Regions from separate parts of the Microbacterium limosum genome, predicted to be linked through region 2. Evidence: riboswitches for the same ligand, from Rfam matches in the RefSeq annotation. Region 2 holds a riboswitch; each other region holds the start of a gene.
The links. A riboswitch is a leader RNA that binds a small molecule or an ion and turns the genes downstream of it on or off. The one in region 2 is predicted to bind thiamine pyrophosphate.
Positions count from the first base shown of each region.

Region 1: it holds a riboswitch for thiamine pyrophosphate, as region 2 does, so the genes downstream of both, RYJ27_RS01295 (ECF transporter S component) here and thiC (phosphomethylpyrimidine synthase ThiC) in region 2, are expected to answer to the same signal.
Region 3: it holds a riboswitch for thiamine pyrophosphate, as region 2 does, so the genes downstream of both, thiM (hydroxyethylthiazole kinase) here and thiC (phosphomethylpyrimidine synthase ThiC) in region 2, are expected to answer to the same signal.

Region 1 is NZ_CP137080.1:258,837-265,723, forward strand. It holds gene RYJ27_RS01280 (DnaJ domain-containing protein) at 1-615, shown strand, start outside; gene RYJ27_RS01285 (hypothetical protein) at 692-1,777, opposite strand; gene RYJ27_RS01290 (D-alanyl-D-alanine carboxypeptidase family protein) at 1,795-3,303, opposite strand; TPP riboswitch at 3,342-3,450, shown strand; gene RYJ27_RS01295 (ECF transporter S component) at 3,444-4,079, shown strand; gene RYJ27_RS01300 (ABC transporter ATP-binding protein) at 4,081-5,559, shown strand; gene RYJ27_RS01305 (energy-coupling factor transporter transmembrane component T family protein) at 5,598-6,380, shown strand; gene RYJ27_RS01310 (SDR family NAD(P)-dependent oxidoreductase) at 6,505-6,887, shown strand, end outside.
Region 2 is NZ_CP137080.1:1,509,897-1,516,783, forward strand. It holds gene RYJ27_RS07325 (PTS fructose transporter subunit IIABC) at 1-640, opposite strand, end outside; gene RYJ27_RS07330 (1-phosphofructokinase family hexose kinase) at 668-1,627, opposite strand; gene RYJ27_RS07335 (DeoR/GlpR family DNA-binding transcription regulator) at 1,624-2,409, opposite strand; gene RYJ27_RS07340 (hypothetical protein) at 2,586-3,401, opposite strand; gene RYJ27_RS07345 (hypothetical protein) at 3,495-3,725, opposite strand; gene RYJ27_RS07350 (hypothetical protein) at 4,100-4,399, shown strand; gene RYJ27_RS07355 (hypothetical protein) at 4,396-4,554, shown strand; TPP riboswitch at 4,648-4,757, shown strand; gene thiC (phosphomethylpyrimidine synthase ThiC) at 4,753-6,492, shown strand; gene RYJ27_RS07365 (ISL3 family transposase) at 6,563-6,887, opposite strand, start outside.
Region 3 is NZ_CP137080.1:328,420-335,306, forward strand. It holds gene RYJ27_RS01585 (ATP-binding protein) at 1-200, shown strand, start outside; gene RYJ27_RS01590 (DUF3322 domain-containing protein) at 197-1,318, shown strand; gene RYJ27_RS01595 (helix-turn-helix domain-containing protein) at 1,494-1,955, shown strand; gene RYJ27_RS01600 (hypothetical protein) at 2,182-2,379, shown strand; gene RYJ27_RS01605 (carbonic anhydrase) at 2,810-3,391, shown strand; TPP riboswitch at 3,440-3,531, shown strand; gene thiM (hydroxyethylthiazole kinase) at 3,523-4,332, shown strand; gene thiE (thiamine phosphate synthase) at 4,329-4,982, shown strand; gene RYJ27_RS01620 (bifunctional hydroxymethylpyrimidine kinase/phosphomethylpyrimidine kinase) at 4,979-6,568, shown strand; gene RYJ27_RS01625 (LacI family DNA-binding transcriptional regulator) at 6,467-6,887, opposite strand, start outside.

The DNA of each region.
Region 1 (6,887 bases), 1.3 Mb from region 2:
TGGCGCCGGGAGCGCTACCTCGTGCTCGTGCGGGAGTGGGCCGGGCGGGGGGTCGACGTCGACGACCCCTACGACCCCGCGCTCGTGCGCCGGGCGCCGCACGAGATCCGGCGCCTCCTCGCCGATGCGCTCGCGGAGGAGGAGACGGCCCGGATCGTCGCCGATCTCGGGATGGGCTTCACGGTGTGGCACGACGTCGCGGCATCCGGCCGTCGCGGTGAGCCCGAGGCCAAGCTCGATCACATCGTGCTGAGCCCGAGCGGCCTGTACGGGGTGCTGTCGGAGGACTTCGGCGGCCCCGTGTCGCTGCGCAGGGGCGAGCTCGTCGGCGGTGACGTGGACGGGGCGCCGATCGCCGAGCTGCTCGCACGGATGCGCGTCATCGCCCGAGCGGCGGGCGTGCGCTTCGGCGGCGCGATCGTGGTGCTGCCCGACGACGACCTCCCGCAGGCGATCGTGGAGGTGGGCAGGGTGCGCGGCATCCCGGTCGTGGTGTGCGCGCGTTCGGCCCTCGCGACGGTGCTGCGCCGCGGCGTGCCGGGCGCGCGCGACGTCGGCGGCAACGAGATGTTCGACGTGCGCACGAGGCTGCAGCACGCCGTGTCGTTCGTCTGATTCCGTGTCGCGCGCGGCGGGCGGCGGCGCTGCGGCAGGCGGCCTGTAGACGGTGCGGACGTCCGGCGGGGAGGGCTCAGCGTGCGGGGGTCGCCGGGGCGTCCGCATCGACGCCCTCGTGGGCGACGCTCTCGTGCGCGACTCCGGCGTCGGTGATCGGGCGCTCGAGCACCTCCAGCAGGAGCACGACCGCGGCGGCGGCGGTGAGCGTCCAGATCACGAGGCCGGGAGTGAGGGGGCGGACGAACAGCACGACCGCCGCCGCCGCGACCGCCACGGCAGCGCGGGCGAACACACGCTGCCGGAAGAGCCACGCGCCCACGCGGCCCGTGCCGAGGCCGCGGCTCTCCAGCGTGCGCCGCGCCATGCCCGCACCCGAATGCACGAGGGCGCGCAGGCGCCGAGGGATCGCGAACGGTCCCGCGAACCAGGCCACGACGGCGACCGCCAGGGCCAGGACCAGCAGGGCCGTCGCCGTGTCGCGCATCGCGCCCGTGAAGGTCGCGTACACCGCATCGGCGGCGCCCGAGGGCAGGATGCCGGGGCTCACGGTGGCGAGGAAGGCGATGCGGCCCGCGGCGAAGCCCGCGACCAGCACGGCGCAGACCGTCGCGAGCGAGACGGACGCCGCCACGAGCGCGACCGCGCGCCGGCGGGCCACGAGCACGCCGGCGGCCAGCAGCCCGAGGGCGACCCACGGCAGCCACAGGCCCGCCGCGAGGGCGAGCGAGTACCCGAGCTGCGCGGAGGGCAGCGCGTCGGACTGCGCGATCGGGATCGTGCGATCGATCGTGGGGATCGCGTCGGCGAGGCCGATGCCCTGCGCGACGAGCGCCCCCGTGACGGCATCCATGATGGGGGCGAGCCGGATGCCGATCGTGCCGTCGTCGCCGAGGGAGATCGCCGACCCCTCCCGGCCCGCGAGGGCGCCCGTGACCTGGGCATGGCTGACGACGAATGCCTGCACGGCGGGGTCTTCGGCGAGCGGCGCGTAGGTCTGCACGAAGCGGTCGGTGTCGCTCAGCTGCACGTCGGCCCACGCGGCGACGACCGCGACGGGCGCGAGCAGCGCGCCGAGGGCGATGAGCACCGTCGCGAGCACCGTCCATCCCCAGAAGCAGGCGTGCCACGGCGGCTCCTGTCGGAGGGGGTCTGCGCTCACTGTAGCGAGGCCCGCGCTCACGCGCCGGGGGAGAGCCCGAGCAGCTCGAGCGGATGCGTCAGCCGCCACCACGGATCGGGATCCGCCACCGGCGCCGCGAGCACGACGGGGGACTCCGCGGCATCCAAGGGACCCGTCACGCGGAGGACGCCCCCGGCATCCCCCTCCTCGCGTGCGTCGGCGGTGTCGGCCACACCCAGCTGCATCGAGGCGACGCTCGTTCCGCCGTTCCAGAGGATGACGGCCGCGTCGTCGCGGGTGACCAGCTGCACCGGGTCGCCCCACAGCGTCGTCACGGTGCCGACGACCGTGCCGGCGGGCACGGCGACGGTCGGCTGGAGCGGGGCGTCCAGGGACGCCAGCAGCGCGCGGGTCTCGGCGAAGCGCGCCTCCGCGCTGTCCTGACCGAGAACTGCGACGAAGGCGCGCACCGTCGTGTCGCCGATCTCGAGATCGCGTGCCGTCAGCAGGTTGTAGTCGCGGCCGAGGAATCCCGTCTTGACCCCGACCACACCCGGGTCGCCGAGCAGGGCGTTGGTGTTCTCCACCAGCCCCACGCCGGGAAGCTCGACCGACGGTTTCGCGACGATCTCCGCGATCACGGGATCGGCCATCGCCTGCTGCCCCAGCGAGATGAGCGCCGCCGGGGTCGCGACGTTGCGAGCGCTGATCCCGGAGGGGTCGACGACGGTGATGCCCGTCAGCGCGTGCGCCGCGAGCCATTCGTTCGCGGCGCGGACGTACGCGGCCTGCGACGGGTACTGCTGCGCGACGAGGAAGTCGGCGTAGTTGCCCGCCGACCCGATGAGGAGCCCCTCGAGGAGCTGGTACTGCGTGAGGGCGTCTTCGGTGGGGAACGGCAGTGCGGACTCGCCCGAGGCGATCGTGGCGCGGTAGTCGGCGCGATCCGCCGACGTGAACGTGTACGAGGGGCCCGATTCGCCCACGCCCAGCGGCATCCCGTCGAGCACGACGAGCGCCGTGACCACCTTCGTGATGCTCGCCATCGGCACGGCCTGGCCCGAGCTCGCCAGCGGGGAGCCCAGGCCCGGCACGCCGACCGCCGCCGAGCCGTCGGCGGGCCAGGCGGGGGAGACGGCGGCCGCGGGCGTCGTCGTGACGCTCGACGCTTCGACCTGCGGCTGCACCGCGTGCAGCGGCCAGAGCAGCATGGTCGCGGAGTAGACGAGGGCGAGCGTCACCACCACGACGAGGGGGGTGAGCGCCGCGCGACGCCACGCGAAGCGGGAGGGCCAGCGCTCCACGAGCGGCGGCTCCCAGCCCTGCGGCGCGGCGGCGGCGCCCGTGCCGAGCGCGCTCTCGTCGACCCACGCAAGGGCCCGGGGCGAGGACGCGGCGGCTTCGGCGGCGGCTTCGTCGGGGGAGGTGGATGCCGCGGCATCCGCCTCGTCTGGCCCGGGTGGTTCGGCGACCGCGACGCTTCCGTCCGTCGCGCCCCGGGTCGAGCCGGAGCGCAACGCGCGCCGCGTGAGCGCGGGCGGGGACGGCGAGTCGCTCGGGGTCACAGGCCTAACGTACAACGGGGCGTGGGGCTATACTCGCCCCTGTCAACCACGGGAGTCCGGTGTGCCGGGCTGAGAGGAAGCGTCCACGCTTCGACCGTCGAACCTGATCTGGGTCATGCCAGCGCAGGAAGGAGAACATCTTGAGCACGTCCACGTCTTCATCCGCCCCTTCTCGCCCCCGCGGATTCGCGGGGATCGTCTGGCGGTGGCGCGTCGTCGACATCGTCGTCGCCAGCGTCATCGCCGTCGCCTGCGCGGCGCTGTTCCTCGTGTGGAACGTCGCGTACCTCGGGCCGAGCGAGTTGCTCTCGCCGCTGCTGCCGGGCCTGCAGGGATTGCTCGCGGGCCCCTGGCTCGTCGCGGGCGTGCTCGGCGCCCTCATCGTCCGCAAGCCCGGCGCCGCGCTGTACACCGAGCTGCTCGCCGCCGTCATCTCGGCGCTCGTCGGCAACCAGTGGGGGCCGCTCACGATCGTGTCGGGGCTCGTGCAGGGTCTCGGCGCCGAGATCGTCTTCCTCCTCTTCGCCTACGCCGTCTGGCGCCTCCCGGTGGCGATGCTCGCCGGCGCCGGCGCGGGCCTCGCGTGCGGAATCAACGACCGCCTCCTCTGGTACGCCGGCGCCGACGCGACGTTCACGATCGTCTACATCCTCGCGACGACGATCTCGGGCGCGGTGATCGCGGGCCTCGGATCGTGGCTGATCGCCCGGGGCCTCGCGGCGACGGGGGCCCTGAACCGGTTCGCGTCGGGCCGCGAGGTGACCCGCCGCGTCTGACATGGGCGCAGCACCCGCCCCGCCCCGCCCCGTCGCCGTGACGGCGGCGGGCTGGGGGTGGCGCTATGCATCGCGCCACGCATGGGCGCTCTCCGGGATCGATCTGCGCATCGAGCCCGGGGAGCGGGTGCTGCTGCTCGGGGCGTCGGGTGCGGGCAAGTCGACCCTCCTGCACGCGCTCGCGGGCGTGCTCGGCGGCGACGACGAGGGCGACACGACCGGGTCGCTCACCCTCGACGGCGTCCCCGCCGCGCACGCGCGCGGCCGCGCCGGGATGGTGCTGCAGGACCCGGACAGCCAGGCGATCCTCGCGAGGGTCGGCGACGATGTCGCATTCGGCTGCGAGAACCTCGGCGTGCCGCGTCCCGAGATCTGGACGCGGGTCGGCGAGGCGCTGGATGCCGTGGGTCTCGATGTGCCGCTGGATCGATCCACGTCGGCGCTCTCGGGCGGACAGAAGCAGCGGCTCGCGCTCGCGGGGGCGCTCGCGATGCGGCCGGGCCTGCTGCTGCTCGATGAGCCGACGGCCAACCTCGACCCCGCGGGCGTCGCCGAGGTGAGGGATGCCGTGGCACGCTCCCTCGAGCGCAGCGCGGCGACGCTGGTCGTGGTCGAGCATCGGATCGACGCGTGGCTTCCGCTCGTCGGCCGCGTGATCGTGCTGGGGCGGGAGGGTGTGATCGCCGACGGCTCGCCCGATGCGGTCCTGGGCGCGCACGGGCCCGCCCTCGCAGCGGGAGGCGTGTGGGTTCCGGATGTCCCCCCGCGGCATCCCGCGCCGCCCGCGGCCGAGCCGGGGGAGGTGCTGCTCTCCGGACGCGACGTGCGAGTGGGGCGCCAGCGCGGCCGCCCGGTCGCCGGTCCGCTCTCGATCGACGTGCGGGCGGGCGAGGTGCTGGGCGTGACGGGGCCGAACGGGGCCGGCAAATCGACCCTGGGCCTCACCCTCGCGGGGCTGCTGCCGCCCGAGGGCGGCGAGGTCGCGGCATCCGCGTCGCTTGCGGGGGGCCTCGGCGCGGCGCCCGTCTCGTGGCCCGCTCGGGGTTTGCTCACCCGCATCGGCACGGTGCTGCAGGATCCCGAGCACCAGCTGCTGCGCACGAGCGTGCGGGCCGAGCTCGAGGTGGGCCCCCGCGCGCTGCGCCTGCCCGAGGCCGAGGTGCAGGTCCGCGTCGACGAGCTGCTGGCGCGCCTGCGCCTGGAGACGCTGGCGGAGGCGAACCCGTATACGCTCTCGGGTGGCGAGAAGCGGCGCCTGACGGTCGGTGCGATGCTCGCGACCCGCCCCCGCGTCCTCGTACTCGACGAGCCGACCTTTGGCCAGGATGCCGTGACGTGGGCCGAGCTCGTGGCCCTCATCGCGCGGCTGCGCGACGAGGGAGCGGGGATCGTGGCCGTCACGCACGACGAGCACGTCCTGCGAGCGCTGCGCGCGCGGCGGCTCGCCCTTCCCGCGCAGGATCGGGCGGCGGCGGCGTGAGCGCCCGCGCCGATTCGCCGCCGGCCTCCGCCGGGTCGCTGCAGGCCCCGGCCCCGCGCGGGGCCGGCGTGCTGGCGGCGCGCAATCCCGTGGCCAAGCTCGCGGCGGCGCTGCTGATCGCGCTGCCGCTCGTCCTCACGATCGACTGGGTCTCGGCCGCCGTCTCGCTCGCGCTCTCGAGCATCCTGCTCGTGTTCTCGGGCGTGCGGTGGCGTGAGTTCTGGGTGCGCACCCTCCCGATCTGGGTCGCGGCGCCGCTGACGGCCGTGACGATCGCCCTCTACGGCTCGCCCGCCGGAACCGTCTACGCGGAATGGTTCGTCGTGAGGATCAGCGACGGATCGCTCGATCTGGCGCTGGCGACCTTCTTCCGCGTGCTCGCGATCGCCCTGCCCGGCGTCGTGCTCTTCATCACGGTCGACCCCACCGACCTCGCCGACGGTCTCGCGCAGATCGTGCGGCTCCCCGCTCGGTTCGTGCTCGGCGCGCTCGCCGGGATGCGGCTGCTGGGGCTCCTCGCCGACGACTGGCGGGCGCTGACCCTCGCCCGCCGGGCCCGCGGCGTCGCGGACGAGGGGCGGGTGCGCCGCCTGCTCGGCATGGTGTTCGCGCTCTTCGTGCTGGCCATCCGGCGCGGCACGAAGCTCGCCACGGCGATGGAGGCGCGGGGCTTCGGTACCGACGGAGCGCGGACGTTCGCGCGCGAGTCCCGCTGGGGCGCCGCCGACACGGGACTCGTGATCGCGGGTGCCGCGATCTCGGCGATCGCGATCACGACGGCCGTCGCCACGGGTTCCTGGAGATTCGTGCTCGGAGTCTGACGGGGCGGCGACCGAGCAGGGCCGTCGTCCCGCTCGCCGTCCGTGCGCATGGGACCCGGTTCCGCGTACCCTGGAACAGGATGCCGAGCGAGAGCTCACGGCGAGTTCGTTCGAAGGAGAACCGATGCACGAAGGCAGATCCGGCGCGCTCGTCACGGGCGGCGCCAGCGGGCTCGGGCTCGCGACCGCGAGGCGCCTCGCCGCCGACGGCTACGTCGTCACGATCCTCGACCTGCCCGGCGCCGCCGGAGACGAGGTCGCCGCGGAGCTCGGCGGGGTCTTCGCGCCGGCCGACGTCACGAACGAGGAGCAGGTGCGCGCCGCGGTCGCCGAGGCATCCGCCCTCGCGCCCCTGCGCGTCGTCGTGAACTGCGCCGGGATCGCGCCGCCCGCGAAGGTGCTGGACCGCGACGGGAACCCGGGCTCGCTCGCCGACTTCGAGCGGGTCGTGCGCATCAACCTCGTCGGCACCTACAACGTCATCGCGCAGGCCGCCGCCGCCATGGC
Region 2 (6,887 bases):
CGATGTCGACATCGTTCTTGGCGGCTGCGGCCGTCAGCGCGTCGGCCGCCATGAACGTGTGCGCGATGCCCGTGGCGCACGCCGTCACGGCGACGATCTTCGGGCGCGGGCCGGATGCCGCGGGCGTCGGAGCGGCGTCGGACTCCCCTGCCGGCGGGGTGGGGGGTGCCGAGTGCGCGGCGGCGGAGCCCTCACCGATCGCCTCCTGCACGATCCGCACGACGTCGTCCTTCGAGGATGCGGCGCGCAGCGCGCCGGTGAACTCGTCGTCCATGAGGCTGCGGGCGAGCTTCGAGAGGACGGCGAGGTGCTCCTCGGCGGCATCGGCGGGGGCGGCGATCAGGAAGACGAGGTCGGCGGGGCCGTCGTCCGCGCCGAAGTCGACTCCGGGCTTCAGGCGCGCGAACGCGAGGGACGGCTGGGAGACGGCGGTGCTCTTCGCGTGCGGGATCGCGATGCCGCCGGGAAGCCCTGTCTCGTCCTTCTGCTCGCGCGCCCACGCGTCGGCGTAGAGCGCGTCGGCGTCGGTCGCGCGACCCTGCGCGACGACCCGCTGAGCGAGGGCGCGGATGACGGCGCTCTTGTCGGCGCCGAGCGGCTCGTCAAGGCTGACGAGCCCGCTGGTGATGGTGTCAGACACGGAAGACCTCCTCTGGTCCTGCTGTGTTCACACGCCCGAAAGGGCGAGAGGGGTGAGTACGACCTCGCCGGCGGGCAGGTCGTGGGGGGTGGGGATCTGGGTGCCCGGCAGAGCGGCGGCTGCGGAGCCGTACCGGACGGCGTGACGCAGGCGTTCGGCTGGGGTGGCATCGGCAAGGTCGGCGAGCAGATAGCCGGCGAGCGAGCTGTCGCCAGCGCCGACGGTGCTCCTGACCCGGATGGGCGGGGGCGCCGCGTGGAACGCGTCATCGGCCGTGACGAGCACGGCACCGTCTCCCCCGAGCGTGATCAGGGCGGCCGCGACACGGGAGGGAACGAACGAGCGGGCGATGCGGACGATGTCCGCGAGACGACCCCCGACGTCCTCGAGGGTGACGCCGGCGAGCTCCGCGAGCTCGTCGTCGTTGGGCTTGACGAGGTCGGCGATGCCCGCGTCCACGACCGCCCGCAGCGCCGGTCCGGACGTGTCGACCGCGATCCTCGGGGCCGCGTCGCCGAGCTCGCCGCGGATGGCGCGCGCGACGTCGACGTAGAAGTCGTCGCCGGGGCCGAGGGGAAGCGATCCGGCCAGCACCGTCCAGGAACCGTCGCGGGACGCTTCCACCACCGCCGCGATGAGGGCGCGTCGTTCGCCGGGGTCGAGCTCGACGCCCGGAAGGTTGATCTTCGTCGTCGTGCCGGCGGCATCCGTCAGCGCGATGTTCGCGCGGACATGACCGTGGACGGCGACAGTCCGGGTCGGCAGGCCCGTCGCGCGCAGGATCGGCCCGTAGGGGTCGTCCTCCGACAGGGGAAGCACCGCCAGCGTGGGAACTCCCGCCGACGCGACCGCACGGGCGACGTTGATGCCCTTGCCCCCCGCATCCTCCCGCGCCGACAGGGCCTGCTGCACGTCGCCGGGCACGAGCGGCGCCTCGAGGGCGATCGTGCGGTCGAGGGCGGGGTTGGCCGTGAGGGTGACGATCATGCCGTCCACACCTCCACGTCGGCGGCGGCGGCGGCATCCGCCACGGAGACCGGCACTGGAGCGTCCGTCACGATGACGTCGACCTCGTCGATCCCGGCGAAGCGCACGAGGAACTCGTCCCCGATCTTGCTGGCGTCGGCGAGCACGACGACGCGGCGGGCCGCACTCACGATCGCCCGCTTGACGGCCGCTTCGTCGGGGTCCGGCGTGCTGAGGCCGAATTCGGCGGAGAGCCCGTTGGTGCCGAGGATGGCGACGTCGGGCCGGAGCTGTTCGATCGCGCGCACGGTCTGCGAACCCACGGCGGCGGCCGTGAGCCCGCGCACCCGCCCGCCGATGATCGTCACGGGCACGTCGCTGCGCGCTCCGAGTTCGAACGCGACCGGCACCGAATGCGTCACGACCTCGGCCCGCGCCCCACGCTCCCGCAGGTGGGCGCCGAGTTCCCGGGCGAGGGCTGCCGTCGTCGTCCCCGCGTCGATGTACACCGAACCGCGGAACCCGTCGGCGATCGCATCCAGCGCGCGGCGGGCGATCTGCAGCTTCTCCGCGCCGCGCACCTGATCGCGGTCGGTCACGGCGGTCTCGTTCGTGCTGCCGCGCTCCGCGGAGACTGCTCCTCCGTGCACCCGTCGGAGCGACCCGGATCGCTCCATCGCGTCGAGGTCACGACGGATGGTCTCGGTGGTGACCCCGAACGAGCGCGCGAGGGAGACGACGGAGACCCGCCCGTCCTGCGAGAGCTGGCGCTCGATCGCCTCGTGGCGCTCCGTCGCGTACACACCGACCTCTTCTCTGCGGCTTCGTGGTTGCCCACACGGTACAACACAGTCCAACAGAAAACAACGACGCAAACCAAGATCGATGAATAGACGCCGCGCACCGCGGCGCGGCCGGACACCGCGGCGTTGCGGAGTGGTGGTCGGACGGACGCACCGGACGGGGGCCTTCGTCGCGATTACGCGGCGGCGTCCGTCCCGTCGCCGGATGCCGGGGCGACCGTCACCTCCACGACGTCGCCGGCGAGCCTCAGTCGAACGATGCTGCGCTCCGGGAGATCGGGGAACTCGTCGGGCAGTCGGATGCCGGGGAAGATCGGGATGTCGAGGATGACGTCCAGTCCGGGCGGCGCGCACTGCAGGGCCCACAGCTGACGCTCGGATGCGACGGCGAGGCATCGGCCCGCGCCGTCCGCCGTGCGCGCCGAGAGAATCTCCAACCCGCCGAACGTCTCGTGCGAACGCACAGAGGCGGGGTCGATGGCGTAGAAGTCACGCGGGTTCGTGTTCAACTGGTCCACCACCGCGGCCGACGGCTCGCCCGCCGGGCGGAGGACGGCGGTGGAACCGAGCCCCGTGAGCGAGGGCAGAACCGCGCCGCCGACCACCACGATCGCAAGCGTCACGACCGCCGCGACGACGACGCGCCCGCCGATCCGGTCGATCAGCCCGCGCTTCGCCGGGGCCGGGGACGCCGGCTCCGGCTCCGGCTCCGGCTCCTCGACGGTCGAGCCGGCGTCGTCCCGGGTGTCCTCGATGGGCTCGCCGTCCGATCGCCCGCTCTCCGGGGCGGATGCCGCGCCGGCGTCGCTTGCGGGCGTCGACGCGTCGACGCGTCCACCGCCCGCCCCTGTGTCGGCGGCGCGGAGGGCCGCCTCCAGTCGGGAGAGCCGCTCCTGCGCCGCCGGGTCGTCGAGGATATCGGCATCCGGTCCGTAGGCGCGGGCGCGCAGCTCGGCGAGCTCCTCGCGCTCGCTGCGAACCCCGTCATCCATCGCGCCCCATTATTCCCGCCCGTGCCGGCGCACGGGCGGGAAGGGGTCACTTCGCCGCGGACTCCGGCTGCGTCCGACGGTGCCGCGCCAGGATCAGCCCCGCGCCGGACACCAAACCGACAGCCGCTTGCCGAGCAAATGGTCGGTGAGCGTGAGAGACGCACCCGTCGCACCGGCGAGCTTCTCGCCGTCCGCGAGCCACTGATACTCGTACAAATCGGGTCCCGGAGCGGGCCCCCGCAGGATCGTGGCCGACAGGGTCTCGCCGACGAGCGGCTGCCCCGTGACCGACACCTGCACCGTGGTCGCGAACGTCCCGAGCACGACACCGGTCGGTAGGACTCCGAGACGGCTCCGTCGATCGGCGCGCCGTCGGCGTACCACTGATAGGCGTAGCTCGCCGGAAGAGGCGTCGCCTCCTGAGTCACCTCGGCGGAGAGACCCGCACCCACCGCCGCCTCGCCCGCGATCCGCACCGCAGACGGTGTGCGGTACTCGCCGGGGGAGATGTGCGAGGCACCGCCCGCCGTGCCCACGCCGCTCGCACTGTCATATCCGGCACGAACGGCGGTGACGCGCACCGTGACCTCTGCGCCCACCAGTTCCGACGGTACGTCGAATACCGAGCTCGTCTCGCCCGGAATCTCCTCGCCGTCGGCCATCCACTGATACGAGTAGGAGTCGGCGACCGGATCGGCGTGCCCGGAGATCGCCGCCGTCAGGGTGGCGCCCACCGACGGCTCTCCCCCGACGATGACCTCGCCCACACCCTCCACGGCAGCGTCCAGAGCGCCTTCATCGTCCTCGAGGCCCGGCTCGGGTCCGTTCTGCCGCGCCTCGGAGAGCGGGAGGCGGACGAGGTCGGCGCGATCGTGCAGGACCTGGCGCGCTTGCGCGACGGGGAGATCCGCACCCTGTCCGCGGCGCTCGCGCTCAAGCACGGCGGGGCGAGCGAGCTCGCAGTGCGGTCTCGGCCGAGGGACGAGAGGTCACGGTGACGGTCGACAACAACGGCGACGCGCCCCCCGCGGCCTTCGAATCGTCCGGACTCGCCCGCCTTCGGCAGAACCTCCCGTTGGCGGAGGGCCGGATCACGCTGTCACCGGGCGGTGACCTCGGCGGCGCCCGGCTGCGCGCGACGCTGACCGTCTGATTCGGAATCGTGCGGCTGTTCGCCGGCCTCATCCGCCCCACGCTCCTTGCGTCCCGCCGGGGTGCTCGCGTTCGCGCGGTCCGATAAGGTGGTCATCATCCACACGGGAGCCCTTCGCAGGGGCTGAGATCGGGCTGACGCGGCCCGCGACCGTTCGAACCTGTCCGGGTAATGCCGGCGAAGGAAGTAGGACTTCTGATGACCGATTCATCGCACTCGCTCGCCTATCTGCATGACGAGGAGCACGGCATCCGTGTACCCGTCACGATGATCGCGCTCGAGGACTCCCCCGGTGCCGTCCCCAATCCACCGCTGACGGTGTACCGCACTGCCGGGCCCGGCAGCGACCCGCTGCAGGGGCTGCAGCCCGTGCGAACCTCGTGGATCGAGGCGCGCGGCGACACCGAGGCATACGACGGTCGAGAGCGCAATCTGCACGACGACGGACGGGCGGCGCTACGCCGCGGGGTTGCGTCGGCGGAGTGGCAGGGCGCGAAGCGTCGCCCCCGCCGCGCTCTGCCGGGGAGAACGGTCACCCAGATGCACTATGCCCGCGCCGGGATCGTCACCCCCGAGATGCGCTTCGTCGCGCTGCGGGAGAACTGCGATGTGGAGCTGGTGCGCTCTGAGCTCGCCGCGGGCCGGGCCATCATCCCGAACAACATCAATCATCCCGAATCCGAGCCCATGATCATCGGGAAGGCGTTCCTGGTGAAGATCAATGCGAACATCGGCAACTCCGCGGTGACCAGCTCGATCGCCGAAGAGGTGGACAAGCTTCAGTGGGCGACGCGGTGGGGCGCCGACACGGTCATGGACCTGTCCACCGGCGACGACATACACACCACGCGGGAGTGGATCATCCGCAACTCGCCGGTGCCCATCGGCACCGTGCCGATCTACCAGGCCCTCGAGAAGGTGGACGGCGACGCGAGCAGGCTCACGTGGGAGATCTTCCGCGACACGGTGATCGAGCAATGCGAGCAGGGTGTGGATTACATGACGATCCACGCCGGCGTGCTGCTGCGCTACGTGCCGCTCACCGCTGATCGAGTTACCGGCATCGTCTCGCGCGGCGGGTCGATCATGGCCGGGTGGTGCCTGGCGCATCATCGGGAGAACTTCCTGTACACGCACTTCGACGAACTGTGCGAGATCTTCGCTCAGTACGACGTCGCATTCTCCCTCGGCGATGGACTGCGGCCGGGGTCGACGGCCGACGCGAACGACGCCGCGCAATTCGCCGAGCTCGACACTCTCGCCGAGCTGACGAAGCGGGCGTGGGCATACGACGTGCAGGTCATGGTCGAGGGGCCGGGGCATGTCCCACTCCACCTGGTGCGGGAGAACGTGGAGCGGCAGCAGGAACTCTGCGACGGTGCACCGTTCTACACTCTCGGGCCTCTGGTAACGGATGTCGCGCCCGGTTACGACCACATCACGTCGGCGATCGGGGCGACCGAGATCGCCCGATACGGCACAGCGATGCTCTGCTACGTGACGCCCAAAGAGCACCTGGGTCTGCCCAACAAGGACGATGTCAAGACGGGGGTGATCACGTACAAGATCGCGGCGCACGCCGCAGACCTCGCCAAGGGCCACCCCGGCGCGAACGAGCGCGACGACGCCCTGTCGAAGGCGCGCTTCGAGTTCCGCTGGCGGGATCAGTTCGCCCTCGCCCTGGACCCCGTCACGGCGGAGCAGTTCCATGACGAGACGCTGCCGGCGGAACCGGCGAAGACGGCGCACTTCTGCTCGATGTGCGGGCCCAAGTTCTGCTCGATGCGCATCTCCCAGGACATCCGCGACCGGTTCGGCGACATGTCCGAGCAGGAGCGGATCGTCGGCATGCGGGAGAAGTCCGCGGCTTTCCGGGACTCCGGTGGGACGGTGTATCTGGAACTGCCCTCCGTGCGCGAGCAGGCCAGCCGGCCGTGACCGCCCGCGTCTTCGCCGAGTACATCGGCGGGATGCTGGAGCGCCCTCGCGCCAAAGAGGCTCTTCGGAATCAAGGGTGTAGCGAGGGTCTGAAACCTCCGGCCTCGAGCAGGCTCCTGGCTGTGTAGTTCGCGAGGTTGCGGAAGCCGAGCGCGGAGCCGCGGAGATGCTCGAGTCGGCCGTTGATCGCCTCTGTCGGACCGTTGCTCGTGCCGGGCAGGTCGAAGAACGCGAGGACGTCCGCGGCGCGCTGCTTCAACGTCCGACCGAGCCGGCGAATCTCGGCCAGCATCGCGGGGACGCCGCTGCTGACGGAATCGATCACCGACCGCATCATCTCCTTCGCCTTCTTCTTGTCGGGTTCGCGGTAGGCGGCGACGATGCGCTGGTAGATG
Region 3 (6,887 bases), 1.2 Mb from region 2:
CGATGGAGGTGTTCCGCGAGTTCGGATTCCACATGGTCCTCGCGACACCGCAGAAGCTGCTGCAGACGCTCGAGCCGTACGTGGGCGCGATCACGTCGGTATCGAACCCCGACCGCGACGCCTCACGGCTGGCGAACGTGGTGTTCTCGGTCGATGAGACTGAGGTCGCCACCCCGCCGCACGCGGAGTCGCGCGCGTGACCAGGCTTGTCACACCATCTGACCTGCGCGCGCGGGCGAAGAAACTCTTCGACCGCGATGCACGCACCTGGGCCGCCGAGCAGCAGACCGATGTGGTGCTCGACGTTCCGTTACGCCCGCCAACGGAGCGGGAGGCGCTGGACGATCTCGATCGGGTTCGACAGTGGGTCGACGCCTGGCGCGGTGTGAGCGAGGATTCGGGTATCGAGCTCGAGTGGGTCGTCCGCCATTGGTCACGCATCGGGTCGCAGGAAGTCCCCGTACGCGCGGTGCTGCGCGGTACGGATTCGATCGCTCGAGCGGCGGGCGAGGCGGATGCTTGGCGACTTCTGGTGGCGCGACTTGACGAGTTGCGGGGCCTGGCAGGCTCCGATGTCGGCGGCGTGCTCCGCGCCCATGGCCGCGCGATCGCCGATCTCGATGGCGCCGATTTCCACAGGCTCGTCCATGTGCTGGCCTGGTTGCGCGAAAACCCGGAATCGGGCCGCCTGGTGCGGGAACTGCCGATCCGCGGCATCCACACCAAATGGATCGAATCTCGCCGCGGACTCGTGGAAGCGTTGCATCGGGCGGGAACCGGAGCGCCCGAACTGGGCCTTCGCGAGCCGTCACCGCTCATACGGATCCGTGCTCTCGATCCGTCGCTCTCGTTCCAGGGGCTCACCGATCTGTCGGCGCCCGTCGACGACCTTGCGGCGAGCACGATCCGACCCGAGCGCGTGTTCGTATTCGAGAACCTCGCCACCCTGCTCGCGATGCCCGATGTGCCCCGAGCCGTAGCAGTGCATGGTGGCGGTCACCGCGTCGATCTCGTCGCCCGCCTCCCGTGGGCGCAGACGGTCACCTACTGGGGCGATCTCGATTCGCACGGATTCGCCATACTCAACCGACTTCGATCCAAGGGAGTGGACGCAACGTCGGCATTGATGGATATGGATACTCTGTTCGATCACCGTGATCTGTGGGGGATCGATCCCGATCCCAACGTCGGCGTGTTCGAGCTGCTCACGCCTGATGAGCGCGCGACTCTCCAGGCGATGAGCGCGGAGGGCAACATACGCCTCGAGCAGGAGCGCATTCCGTGGAGCTTCGCGCTCGCGCGGCTCGGGGTGTGTTGACGACGCATCTGATCGTTGCCCCAGCACGCGCCTATCGACCTGTCGGTGACGCGTGGTACCGTAATCGCAACAAACGCAATCTCCTGCGTTTACGTGTATTGGGGTGATTTCTGTGTCTCGCGCTGCAGTTGTTGAAGAGACGTACCTTCCCAGCAGTGGAGTCGAGCTTGCCCCGGTGCTTGACTTCCTCGCCGCCCATGAGGCCGCCGGCCGGGCTCTTCCCGAACCAAGGTACTTCCTTGCCGGGGCGCGTCCAGGTGACCAGGTCGAGCTTCCGGAAGAGGTCTACCTCGCACTCCGCAAGATCGTGGACGCAATGCAGAGCGGGCTGGCCGTGTCAGTTGTACCCCAGACAACACGGCTCACCACCCAGCAGGCAGCGGATCTCCTGAACGTGAGCCGCCCGACCATCGTGAAGCTCCTCGACGAGGGCGAGATCCCGTTCGAGAAGGCGGGAACGCACCGACGCATACTCCTCGCGGATCTGCTCGACTATCGGGAGCGCCGGCGGGAGCGGCAGTACGACATCCTCGCCGCCACACGCGACTCCGTCGGCGAAGACAACATCGAGCAGACGCTCGAGCACCTCAAGGCGGCGCGGAAGGCGGTCGCGGCGAGGCGGGCTGCCCGACTCTGACCTCGCAGGCTGACAGGATGGGGGCGTGTTCACGGCGACTCGCCGCGATGCGGCGAGAGTTCGCCGACGCGGAGGCCGAAGGCTGGGAGCCGCTCGAGGGCACGTTCGGGGTTCCCGATCCGGACGACGAGCATGTGGTCGCCGCGGCCGTCATCGCGGGAGCCGGAGCGATCGTCACCGAGAACCTGAAGGACTTCCCTCCAGGCAAGATTCGCCGGGCATTCAGGTGCTCAGCGCCAGGGATTTCGCGAAGAACACTGTCGCGCTCAACCCAAGGCATGCGCTCGCCGCGGTGCAGGAGATCGCGATTCGTTCCGGCCGCTACGGTGCAGCGCTCACCGTCGAGGAGATTCTCGACACCTTGCGAGATCGATACGGCATGATCGAGGCCGTCGAGATGATGGTCGAAGCTGCATCCGCGTAGTCTCCAGATCGCGCGACAGAAGGGCGGTGCAGCCACCTGATCTCGCGCCGAATACCCGCCACGTTTCTGCCACGAATCGAACCCGGCTCACCTGATCGAGGAGGATGTCCGCCACGTCAGAAACCGCGGAATCATGCGGTTTCGACCCGTCTCGGTTGCCGTCGGCGCGATTTCACATCCCTCCGTCTCACCTCCGTCTCCGCCATTCGTCTCCGCCATTGTCTCCGCCGTTCTTGTCCAGCTCTGGGGCCTTCTTCTGCGGCGCTGCCGCCGGTCCACGGCGGGAGCGTCCGGGCGCGGACTCTTCGATCGTGGTGTCGCGTGGGAGCGCGTCGTCACTTGCTGTCACACTGTTGCCCCTCTCGCGCACGGATCTAGCCTGATAACACCGCGCGCGCCCGCCGCGGGTCGTCTATCCCGAGGAGTTGCCATGACCGTGCTGTCTGAAGTGCTCGAAGCGAACGGCCGCTACGCCGACGCTTTCGGAGACAAAGGCGAGCTCGCCCTGCCGCCTGCGCGGGGTTTCGCAATCCTGACGTGCATGGACGCGAGGCTCGACCCTGCGAAGTTCGCCGGCCTCAGCGAGGGCGACGCGCACGTCATCCGCAACGCCGGGGGGCGTGCTTCCGACGACGCGATCCGATCGCTCGTGATCTCGTACAAGCTTCTCGGCACGCGCGAGTGGTTCGTCATCCATCACACCGACTGCGGCATGGAGTTCTTCACCGACGAGGTCATGCGCGGGCTTCTGGCCAGCAGCCTCGAGACGGCTGTGCTCGGTGAGAAGGGGTTCTACGACGTCGGTGAGGGACCGGGCTCGTCCGAGGCGAAGTACATCGACTGGCTGACGATCTCGGATCAGGCGGCCAGTGTGACCGAGGACGTCACGCGCATCAAGGCGCACCCCTTGGTCCCTGCGCGCATCGCGGTCTACGGCTACATCTACGACGTCAAGACCGGACGCCTCACCGAAGTGCCCGACGCGACCGCCGCAGGGCGCGCCACGGCATGAGCTCGGCGCTCCCGCCCTGTTGCGGATTGCGGGTAGCGTGAGAGGTAACCACGTGACACGGGGTGCCCCGCGGGGCTGAGATCACACCCGTCGAACCTGATCTAGTTCGTACTAGCGAAGGGATGTCGCGCATGACGCGCACGCCAGGAAACCTGCTCGATTTCACCTGCTCCGCCCTGGACGGGGTGCGCGCACACGTGCCGCTCGTGCAGTGCATCACCAACAGCGTGGTGGTCAACGTCACAGCCAACGCCCTCCTCGCGCTCGGCGCGTCGGCGGCGATGGTCGACATCCGGGGGGAGGCGGGCCCGTTCGCGGGAGTCGCCTCCGGACTCCTCGTCAATCTCGGCACGCCGACGCTCGAGCAGCGGGAGGCGATGCTCGAGGCGGTCACCGCCGCCAATGCGGCCGGCACGCCGTGGGTGCTCGACCCGGTCGCGGTCGGCTCGCTGCCGGTGCGCACGCCGCTCGGCCACACCCTGCGAGATCTGCGCCCGACCGTGGTGCGCGGGAACGCCTCCGAGATCATCGCCGTGACCGGCTCCGGAGCGGGCGGGCGCGGTGTGGACGCCTCCGACGGGGTGGATGCCGCCGTGTCGTCGGCGCGGTCGCTGGCGGAGCGCACCGGGGGAGTGGTCGCGATCTCCGGGCCGGTGGACGTCGTCACCGATGGGCGCGACCTCGTGCGGATCGCCAACGGCGACGCGCTGCTGACGAAGATCACCGGCGGTGGGTGTGCGCTGGGCGCGGTGATGGCGGCGTTCGCTGCGGTCGACGACGACCGGTTCGCGACCACCGTCGCCGCGATCACCGTGTACACGGTCGCCGCGGAGCTCGCCGCCGCACGCGCCGCGGGGCCGGGGAGCTTCCAGGCGGCGTTCCTCGACGCTCTCGCCACGGTCGACGGCGACGCCCTGCGCAGCAGGGCGGCGTTGACGTGAGCATCGACCTGTCGCTCTATCTCGTGACCGACTCGCGCCTCGCCGAGGCGGCCGGCCACGATCTCGTCGAGCTCGTGCGCGCAGCCGCGGAGGGCGGTGTGACGGCGGTTCAGGTGCGGGACAAGGACGCTTCCGTCCGGGAGTTCCTGGACACCGTGCTGCGGATCTCCGATGCGCTCCCCGCCGGGGTCGCGCTGCTGGTCAACGACCGGGTCGACGTGTTCCTCGCCGCTCGTGCCGCCGGGGCCCGCGTCGAGGGCGTGCACGTCGGCCAGTCCGACCTCCCCGCGCATGCGGTGCGCGAGCTGATCGGCGCGGAGGCCGTGCTCGGGCTGAGCGCATCCACGCCGGAGCAGCTCCGTCTCGCGGCGGCGGGGCCCGCCCGGGTCGACTACGTCGGCATCGGAGCCGTGCACGCGACGACGACGAAGAAGGATGCGCCCGAACCCCTCGGCCTGGGCCGATTCGCCCGGCTCGTCGCGGCGAGCCCCCTGCCCGCGGTCGGCATCGGCGGGGTCACGAGCGCCGATCTGCCCGAGATGCGGTCGGCGGGCGCCGCCGGAGCCGCCGTCGTCTCGGCGATCTGCTCCGCCCCCGATCCCGCGACCGCCGCCCGCGAGCTGCGCGCGGCCTGGGGAGCGGCATCGTGACGGCGCCCCGGCGGATGCCGCGGGTGCTGAGCATCGCGGGAACCGACCCGACCGGCGGCGCCGGCATCCAGGCGGACCTGAAGAGCATCGCCGCCAACGGCGGGTACGGCATGGCGGTCGTCACCGCCCTCGTCGCCCAGAACACGCTCGGCGTCCGCTCCGTGCACGTGCCGCCGGTGGCGTTCCTCGCCGAGCAGCTGGACGCCGTCTCGGACGACGTGACGATCGACGCGGTCAAGATCGGGATGCTCGCCAACGCGGAGGTCATCCAGACCGTGGGGGATTGGCTCGATCGCACGCTCCCGCCGGTCGTCGTGATCGACCCGGTGATGGTCGCCACCAGCGGCGACCGCCTCCTCGACGAGGAGGCCGAGCACACGCTGCGCGCTCTGGTCTCCCGCGCCGATCTGCTCACTCCGAACGTCCCCGAACTGGCCATCCTCGCCGACGAGCCCGCCGCGACGGACTGGGCGGCGGTCGTGGCTCAGGCGAGCCGCGTCTCCGCGCGATACGGCGTGCGCGTCCTCGCGAAGGGCGGGCACCTCGCCGGAGCAGCACTGCCCGACGCGCTCGTCGACGCGAACGGTGACACGGTCGAGGTCGTCGAATTCCCCGGCATCCGCATCGACACGACGAACACGCACGGCACGGGATGCTCGCTGTCCTCCGCCCTGGCCACCCGTTTTGCGCGCTCGCGGGACTGGAGCGGAGCCCTCCGGGAGTCCAAGCGGTGGCTGGCCGAGAGCATCCGTCATGGCGCCGAGCTGGAGGTCGGTGCCGGACACGGTCCGGTCAGCCACTTCGCGGGGCTCTGGGAGCGCGGCGGCGTCGCCACCGACCCCACCCCGGCCGAGGTCGAGGCCGAATGGTGGGAGAGCACCCGCGAGATCCGGCGACGCATCGACGAGCTGCCGTTCGTCCGGGGCCTGGGGGACGGCACCCTCGACCGGCAGGCGTTCCTCAGGTACCTGGGGCAGGACGCACTCTACCTGCGCGACTACTCCCGAGCGCTCGCCGAAGCCAGCCGTCTCGCCCCGACACCCGAAGAGCAGGCGTTCTGGGCCGGAGCGGCGCAGTCGGCGATCGCGGCAGAGCTGCAACTGCACGAGAGCCAGCTTGCGCCCGGCACACTCGAGGACGTTCGACCCAGCGAGACCACGACGGCCTATCTGAACCATCTGCTCGCGTGCGCCGGCCGAGGGGACTATGCGGTGCTGATCGCCGCGCTGCTGCCGTGCTTCTGGCTCTACCAGGACGTCGGAGCCCGGCTGCATCCGCTCTCACATGCCGAGCATCCGTACCGGTCCTGGCTCGACACCTACGCCGACGACGCCTTCGAGGCCTCGACCCGCCGCGCGATCGACATCGTCACGCGAGCCGCGGCGGGAGCGCGGGAGGCGACGCGCGTCGCCATGCGCGAGGCGTTCCGCGTCTCCTCCGATCACGAGCATGCGTTCTTCGCCGTCGCCATCGCCCCGGCATCCTCATACGGGTCCGGTGCTGGCGCGTGCGATGAAGTCGGGGATGCTGTGCAGTTCGGTGGAGGGGGGCGCTCCGCGGAGGATGTCGAGCAGCGCGCGGGCTGACTGCGCGCCGTAGCTCAGGACATCCCGCCGCATCGCGGAGAGGCTGGGACTCATCCTCTGGCAGAGCAGCGAATCGTCCCACACCATGAGGGAGATGTCCCGCGGCACCTCGAGTCCCCGATCCACGAGCGTGGACAGGACGGTGATCCCGACGAGGTCGTTGTCGCACAGGATGACGGTCGGTCGCACCCGCTGATCGAGCAGCCGGTGGGTGAGGGATGCCGCGGAGCCCGGTGTCGCTCCGAGCTCGAGGATCGTCGGGTCCGGCAGGCCGGCGTCGCGGAGGGCCGCGAGCATCGCCGCGGTGCGGTTGTGGCTG